DNA from 2 places in the Pantoea sp. y20 genome. Region 1 is predicted to be linked to the other one. Evidence: riboswitches for the same ligand, from Rfam matches in the RefSeq annotation. Region 1 holds a riboswitch; the other holds the start of a gene.

Region 1 (4,171 bases):
CGTTTTCGTCACTGGATTAGCGCAGATGGTTCCAGCGCATTCGCTGCCGAGCCGGATCGTTATCACCTCTATGTAGCGCTGATTTGTCCGTGGGCCTCGCGCACGCTGCTGGCGCGCAGTCTGAAAGGGCTGGATAAGGTCATCAGCGTGTCGGTGGTTGAGCCGCAGCTTGGCGCGCAAGGCTGGCGCTTCGGTGATTATCCTGGCGCAGATCGCGACTGGCTGAATAAAGCCGAATACCTTCACGAACTCTACACCCGTGCCGATGCCGATTTCACCGGCCGCGCCACCGTGCCGGTGCTGTGGGACAAAAAGACGCAAACCATCGTCAATAATGAGTCAGCCGATATCCTGCGCATGCTGAACAGCGGCTTTGGCGCGCTGGCGGACGATCGCATCGATCTTTATCCCGAGGATCTGCGCGCGGAGATCGACGCGCTGAACGAATCGATCTATCCGCGCCTGAATAACGGCGTCTATCGCACTGGTTTTGCTACCACGCAGGTGAGTTATCAGCAGGCATTTAACGATGTGTTCAGCCAACTGGATGAGCTGGAGCTGCGTTTGCAGGATGGCCGTACTTTCCTGCTCGGCGAGCGCTTAACCGAAGCGGATATTCGCCTGTTCGTCACGCTGGTGCGCTTTGACGCCGCCTATCACGGCCTGTTTAAATGCAACCTGCGCCGCCTGCGCGACTATCCGCTACTCGATCGTTATCTCAAGAGTATGCTGTCGGTCTCTGGCGTGCGTGAGACGGTGAATATCGATCATATCAAGCAGGGCTATTATTCAATTAAAGCGCTGAATCCCAACGGCATTGTGCCGGTTGGCCCGGATATGGCGGCCTACGGTTTATAAGGAGCAGTGCGATGGCAAAAGCGTTAGTGATTTTTTTACATGGCGTCGGCAGCAACGGCGATGATCTCGCGGTGCTCGGCGAACATTGGGCGCGCCTGCTGCCAGATGTGGCGTTTGCCTCGCCGAATGCGCCCTATCCTTTCGAACATGCGATGGGATATCAGTGGTTTAGCCTGACCGGCATCACGCCCGAAAACCGCCCGGCGCGCGTGCGTGATGCACGCGCGGCCTTTGATGACACGCTGCAGCAGCTGATGGCGCAGCACGGCATGGCGGATGCGTGGGACAAAGTGATTCTGGTGGGCTTTTCGCAGGGTTCGATCATGGCGTTAGATGCGCTGGCGTCGGGCCGCTATCCGCTGGCTGGCGTGGTGGCCTTTTCCGGCCGTCTGGCATTTGATGGCGCATTAACGCCGCAGCCGTATACGCCTGCGCTGCTGATTCACGGCAAATCCGATGAGGTGATTCCGTTTAGCGAAAGCGTATCGGCGGAGCAACGTTTACAGCAGGCTGGCGTGACGGTGGAAGCGCGTTATGAAGCGGCAACCGGCCACACCATTTCATCGCAGGGTGCGATGGATGCCGCCGGTTTTATTGCGCAATGTTTGCAGGATTAAGGCCAGTAACGATTTAACGCCTGCCACGCTTTTTGCGCAGCCACGTCTGCTGGCTGCGCCTTCAACTTATCGTTGAACACTTCAATGCCGACCGGCCCGCTGTAACCGGCACTTTTCAGCTTATCGACAAAGCGTTCCACTTCGATGATGCCATCGCCCGGCAACAGGCGCTGGTGACGCGCGTACTCGCTGAGCGGCTGCTTATCCTGCGGTGGCATGTCGGCCATATCGCACAGCTGCACTTCGTAGATACGGTCGGCGGGAATGCCATCCAGCTGCGACGCATCGCCGCCTAACGCGCAGATGTGGAACAGATCAACCACCAAACCGATATTCGGCTGGTCCAGCCGTTGCAGCCGTTCCCACGCCAGCGGCAGTGTGTTATCTACGCTGCACCACGCCATCGGCTCATACATGATGCGCATGTTGTAGCGCGCGGCTTCCGATGCCATCCAACGTAAATCTTCATCAATACGCGCCGCCACACAATCGTCACGCGTGCTGGCCGGTGCCTGGATGGTGTCGCAGCCGATGGTTTGGGCAATCTGAATGAACTGACGCAGCTCTTCGCGTTTTTGCTGGCGGTCGCGATCCGGCGCACCGGTGAAATCGCGCAGCACCTGCACATTGGTGAAGCCAAGCTGCAACTGCTTCGCTAACTGTGGCGTACTGGCTTGCACATCGTCGCGCCAGATCTCAACCTGATCAAAACCGGCGGCGCGTGCGGCACGCAGCTTCTCCTCAGGTTCACCGTTTAACAACACCAGGTTAAGGAATTTAGGGTTACAACGCATGACACAGCTCCTTAATCGTCCGGATAATCGGTGACAAATTCTGTGCGTCACGCGCACAGAATGGCGATCAGTATCTACCTCTGAGGAGTTATTTCAAGCGCGATGGTTATCCCAGCAGATTGACCGCGGCAAAACCGGCGAAAGTCATCAGCAGCGAACCAATAACATGCACCATCACGCTCGACATCGCCCAAAGGTATTTACCTGATTGTAGCAACCCAACAATTTCTGCAGAAAAAGTGGAAAAGGTGGTTAAGCCGCCACACAAGCCAGTGACAATTAACAGTTTCCAAAAGGGATCGATATGCGGATTACGCACAAAAAAGGCCAGCGCCGCGCCGATGATAAAACCGCCCACCAGATTCACCATCAAGGTGCCGGGCGGCAAATTGGGAAACAGTGCGTTAAAACGTAATGAGATCAACCAACGCAGCGTACAGCCCACCGCACCGCCCAGCACCACCGCCAGTAACGACTTCAACATAGTTTGGAGCTCCTGATATGAATGACGCGCAGGGCCGCGGCAGGACAGAATAACACCTGACACACCGCCTTCTCCCGCGCAGGGATACGAGTGTTGTCAGGCGTCATCAGCCGTCTGTGACCAGAACGGCGGTTGAGGAAGGTGGCACGCCATCACCTTAGGCGGGAGATAATACGCTGGCTTGGCAATGCAGACAATATGGTGAAGGAGGCACAGTGTTGTCGCGGCGCGATCTATCGCGCGCATCAGTGAAGGCACCGTGCCAACCCCTCTTTGCGTAATAAATTGCGCCGCTACGGTTGGTGCCAATATCAACGTTCGAAGTGAATCACGCCCTTAATCAGTTCCCGGTTGTTAATCACATCCGCTTCAAAGCGCTCTGCCAGTTTAGAAAAATCATAATGGCGATTGAGCATCATGTCGGCACGAAGCTGCCCGTTCGCCATCAGTTCGCCTACTTTCGCGAAATCTTCCAGCGTGGCGTTGCGGCTGCCCAGCAGCGTGGTTTCCTTTTTGTGGAACTCGATATCCGGGATCACCAGATCGCCTTTGTGCAGGCCGACAAACACGATGGTGCCGCCGTGACGAATCAGTTTCACCGCGCCGTTCATCGCCGCTGGGCTGCCGGTGGCATCGATCACTTTGGCCGGCAAACGCCCACCAAACTCCGCCCGCAACTGCGCCTCAAAATCGGCGTCTAATGGATTTACCGTCGCCAAACCCAGCTTCTGCGCTACGTGTGCACGGCGTTGCTCGCTGGTGTCGGCCACCACCACATTCGCCCCCGCCGCCGCCGCAATCGCGGCCACGCCAAGGCCAATCGGACCTGCACCCACCACCAAAACCTGCTCATCCGCCGTAACGGCCGCACGGCGCACCGCATGCGCGCTGATGGCGAAGGGTTCAATCAGCGCGGCGGCTTCGGGATCAACCTCATCCACCGCCAGCAAATTGCTGGTCGGCACGCTAAGGTATTCGCAGAAACCGCCATCCTGATGCACCCCAATCACCGAGATTTTTTCGCAGCAGTTGGTTTTGCCACTTAAACAGGCATCGCACTGCTGGCAGGCAACGTAAGGAATCAGCGCCACGCGCTGGCCCAGCCTGAAGCCGCTGGCCTGGCTGCCGAGTTCTACCACTTCGCCACACAGCTCATGCCCCAACACGCGTGGATAGCTGAAAAACGGCTGATTTCCGGCCCAGGCGTGGATATCGGTGCCACAAATGCCGGCGGCGATCGGTTTGATCAGAACTTCATGGGCGGCGGGCGTCGGCTTCGCGCGCTGCTGCCATACCATCTGGCGCGGCTCGGCGACTACCAGCGTTTTCATCATTGTCATTGGCTTCTCCTGTGCTGTTGTCGCAGTTATGGCGAAAATCGCCGATGGCAGCGTTTTGCATTGGGGGAAGTGTGAAGC
Region 2 (4,171 bases), 340 kb from region 1:
TTGATGTATTCCGCCGAGCGGGACGTCAGCATTCCCATAAAGCGATTGCGGTGCCCGGCAAGCACGAGGTCCACGCCCAGCTCCGCGATGCACTTCTCCACGTCCTCAAAGCGACGCATGGTCACCAGCTCCCGCGTATCGACCGCCTCAGGCACGGAGGCCGCCAGCTCGCTCATAAACGCTTTGGCTTTCAGCACCTCTTCCGACACGACGTCGTCCATCAGGCTGTCGGACACGTAGTTCATCTCCCGGTAGTCGTCGCTGATGTGCGCCAGGGTGATTTTCATGCCGAGCGGCTGCGCCAGCGCGACCGCGCGTTTCAGCAGGAGGGTGCCGTCGTGTTTATCGTTCACAAGAATCAGTGCGTGGGTGTAGCAGGTCATAATGAACTCCCGTTCTGGTTAAGGCGGGACTCAAGCCACGGCAGAAGCTGCTTTTTGCGGCTGAGCATGCCCGGTATTGAGCAGGAGGCGGCGTTAACGCTCTCCCGCCCGGCGAAGTAAAGCGTTGAAAACCCGGCGCGAATGTCGGTCAGCATCAGTACCGCCAGGCCAGCCCCCGACTGGTCTGCCAGATACGCCAGGGCTGCGAGCAGGTCGTCCATCACGGGGGCAACCTGTGTCGTTGAGCTGACCTCAATCTGGGCAATGCGTACGTCGGTACCGGCAATGACGAAGGCCTTGAGGTCCCTGTCCAGCAGCAGCTGTGCGCTGAGGCCGCTGACGTCTGTTTTTGCGGTGAGGAGGTCACGAGCGAAGGCTTTGCGGTTTACGCCGGACAGCACGCCGAGCTCGGTGGCCGAACGGATATCGTCCTCGGTGGTGGTCGGCGAGCGAAGGTTAACGGTGTCACTCAGGAGTGCGCCCAGCAGAAGCACGGCGAGCGTCGGGGGCAGCGTACGGCGCGCTTCAGCGTCCATCAGCAGCCAGAGCAGCGTGGCGCTGCTGCCAACCGGGCGGATATGCACCTCCGGCGGCAGTTGCGTTATCAGCCCGCCCAGCCGGTGGTGGTCAGTGATGCCCACGACGTTGCTCCGGAGCAGGTCGTCAGGCCCCTGCGCCGGCTCGGTGAAATCAACCAGCCAGACCCGTTCATCCTTTAGCGGAAAAGCGAGCAGCGGCGGCAGCGTGAGGCCGGCGGCGTCAAAGATAAAACGGGTTTCGCGGTTAGCCTCGCCAAGACGCCATGCGCAGGCGTCCATGCCGCGCCCGGTCAGCCAGTGCGCGGTGACGACGGCCGTACAGACAGCATCGCTGTCAGGATTGATGTGGCCAAAAACGTGTATCAAGGGTCTCTCCCCGTAAAGGGAAGTACGCAGGCCGGGCGGAAAGTAAGGACGGCCTGACGCACCTCCTGAAAATCAAGAGTCACATCAGGCGTCATCAGCTCCGGAACGGAGCGGTTGGGAAGGGTGGAACGCCATCACCCTGTAATCTGAGTATAGAGCCGGTTGCAAAACCTGTCAGTATTATTCCGACGGCGGTCTCAGCCCGTCAGCACAGCCCGTGCTTCGCGCAGTACCCGGCGGATGTTTTCCGGCACCGCCGGGCTTGTGCAGAGCGAAAGCGGACTGGGGTGCGGCATCACCAGCACCGTGACGCCGGGGCGCAGGTAACTGACCGTCCCGCGGGCCTGCGCCGCTACGGCACCGGCCAGCACCACCACGCGCAGCGCGGGCAGATGCGCCAGCACGTCCTCAAGCCAGGCGCAGCCGCTACGGATATCCGCCGCTGAGGGCCGTTTCTGCGGCCCGTCACTGACCCAGGGCACCATATTCCACAGCACGCTGTCCCGGCGCGCAATACCGGCTTCCGCCAGAAACCGCCCCAGATTCTGCTGGGCTGGCCCCGGGTTATCTCGCGACACGAACCGGGGTGACGGGCTGCTGCGCGCCGGCGACTGCAGCAGGACGAGCAGTCCGGCCCCGGTCCCACCGTCGGCCGGATCAAACCACGGCAGCTCCACGCCGGCCTGACGCTGCCCGCTGACCCAGCGATTCAGCGCGTCCACGTGCGGCGCGGTAACCGCCGCGAGGCGTTCCTCGCGTAAAAACGGGTCCAGCAGCGACGTGCCGGTTTTGTTCAAGGCTTCCGGTCCAGGCCTGCCAGGCAGGGGGAAACAAAGAGTTTCCCGCTCCATGCCCCGCGCACCGTCTTCACCGCGACCAGCAGCCACATGGCGGCCAGCATGACGACAAGAAGCGCACCGAAGCCTTTAAAGAACGCCAGGTCAATCAGGGTGGACAGCTTGAGCGTGGCGACGGTGTACACGCCCAGTGGGAAGGTAAAGCCCCACCATCCCAGGTTGAATGGGATGCCTTCACGGAAGTATCGCACGGTTATCAGCGTGGCCAGCAGCATCCACCACAGGCCGCAGCCCCAGAAGAGAATGCCGGCAACGAACCCCACGCCCTGCGCGATGTGACCGATTTCCGGCATGCCCGCCGCGGCAAACACCCCGGGCGCATCGCCACCGATGACCAGCATACCGAGCGAACCGGTGCCAATCGGCCCCAGGGCCAGCCAGCTTGAGGCCGCCATACTCTCGTGTGGCAGCTTGTGCAGGGCCATACGCAGCAGAAGGATGGCAAGGATGCTCAGCGCCACCGGCACGGAGTACGCCCACAACACGTAGCTGGTAATAATGATGCCGAGCTGCGCGTGGGTGTCGGCAATGTGCGGCGCCAGCAGGCCGCCGCTGACCGCCGCGACCTCGGCAGCTACAACCGGCAGTAACCAGACGGCCGTCATCTGGTCAATGCTGTGCTGCTGCCGGGTAAACATCATGTAAGGAATACACACGCCGCACAGCAGCGACATCGCCACGTCCAGCCACCACAGGGCGTGCGCCACCGGAATGACGTCTGCGCCCCAGCGCGGAAGACCGAACGCCAGCAGGCCGTTGATGATGGTCGCCATGCCCATCGGGATGGTGCCGAAGAACATGGACACGGTTGAATGGCCGAAGATGCGCTTTGCCTCACCGAAGTACATGACCCAGCGGGCCAGATACATCACGGCAAAGACGCTGAACAGCAGGATGTTAAACATCCAGAGCCCCTCGGCAACGAGGCGTAATCCCGGAACCGGCCAGGGGAACTGCGCCAGAGACAGCGACAGGATGCCGGTTCCCATGGTCGCGGCGAACCAGTTAGGCGTGAACTGACGTATGGCCTCTTTCGGGCTGCTCAGCGCGCTCAGCGGGCGCGCTCCATTATGCAGGGTAAATATTTTATCGTTCATGCCGGAATCTCCTGTGTAAACAGAGACAGTATAGGTATGCAGACGTAAATCTTTAAAACAGGTTATTCAGCTAAAATAAATCTGTAAAAGTGGTTTACCCTCCCCCACCCTGCGAAAGACTGTTACTGCACCGGAGTGAGGGAGGGACTGAATCAGGCCTTCGGTGGGCTTTTAATCGTGGCCGTGACGCGGTTCTGTTTCAGGTCAACCACCGAAATACTGAGGTCTTTATTCAGCACCCACGCGCGGGCACCGTCTTTACTGAAAACGATGGCCTGACGGGGCGCATCCAGTCCGGTGACGGTAGCGACCACCTTACCAGCGGCGATATCAATAACGGAGAGGCTGTTGTCACCCAGGTTGCCGCTGTAAACATAGCGGTTATCTGGTGTCAGGGCGGCACCGTAAGGGTCCTGCCCCACGGGAATGGTTGCCGTAATGGCGCGCTTCTGCGTGTCAACCACGGCGATGGTGTTGCTCCCGCTGTTAGCCGCGTAAAGCGTGCGGCCGTCGGCGCTGACAGAAATGGCGCGCAGCTTGCTGAAGCCGGTTATCTCGCCGCGAATCTCACCCGTTACGGCGTCAACGAGGGTGATTTTATCGCCCTTAAAGTTGGTGACGTAGACGGTTTTGCCGTCCGGGCTGATTTTGATGCCCTGACGGGGCTGAGCAAAACCCGTCACAACCGAAACGGGCCGGTTGTGGGTCAGGTCATACACCGAGAGTGTGCTGGCTGCTTCGTTATTCACATACAGGCGCTGACCGTCACGGCTGATAGCTGTACCGAATGCCCCGGGACCCAGCGGCAGCGAGGTCTCCACGTCAAGCGTCCCGGAGCTGATTTTTCTGACCACGCCCAGACTGCTGTCAGAAAGAAATATGGCCTTACCGTCCGGAGTAAAAAGCGCATTACGGGGGGTGACGTATCC

The links. A riboswitch is a leader RNA that binds a small molecule or an ion and turns the genes downstream of it on or off. The one in region 1 is predicted to bind fluoride.
Region 2: linked by a shared signal. The riboswitch ahead of ACYAC5_RS00265 (DHHA2 domain-containing protein) and the one ahead of crcB (fluoride efflux transporter CrcB) in region 1 are both predicted to bind fluoride.

Annotation. Positions count from the first base shown of each region.
Region 1 covers NZ_CM142816.1:3,942,800-3,946,970, forward strand. The annotation lists gene ACYAC5_RS18360 (glutathione S-transferase family protein) at 1-858, shown strand, start outside; gene ACYAC5_RS18365 (alpha/beta hydrolase) at 870-1,475, shown strand; gene ACYAC5_RS18370 (sugar phosphate isomerase/epimerase family protein) at 1,472-2,269, opposite strand; gene crcB (fluoride efflux transporter CrcB) at 2,376-2,753, opposite strand; fluoride riboswitch at 2,844-2,919, opposite strand; gene ACYAC5_RS18380 (zinc-binding alcohol dehydrogenase family protein) at 3,065-4,093, opposite strand.
Region 2 covers NZ_CM142816.1:52,416-56,586, reverse strand. The annotation lists gene ACYAC5_RS00270 (universal stress protein) at 1-383, opposite strand, end outside; gene ACYAC5_RS00265 (DHHA2 domain-containing protein) at 380-1,288, opposite strand; fluoride riboswitch at 1,367-1,436, opposite strand; gene ACYAC5_RS00260 (uracil-DNA glycosylase family protein) at 1,486-2,085, opposite strand; gene ACYAC5_RS00255 (TDT family transporter) at 2,082-3,242, opposite strand; gene ACYAC5_RS00250 (YncE family protein) at 3,395-4,171, opposite strand, start outside.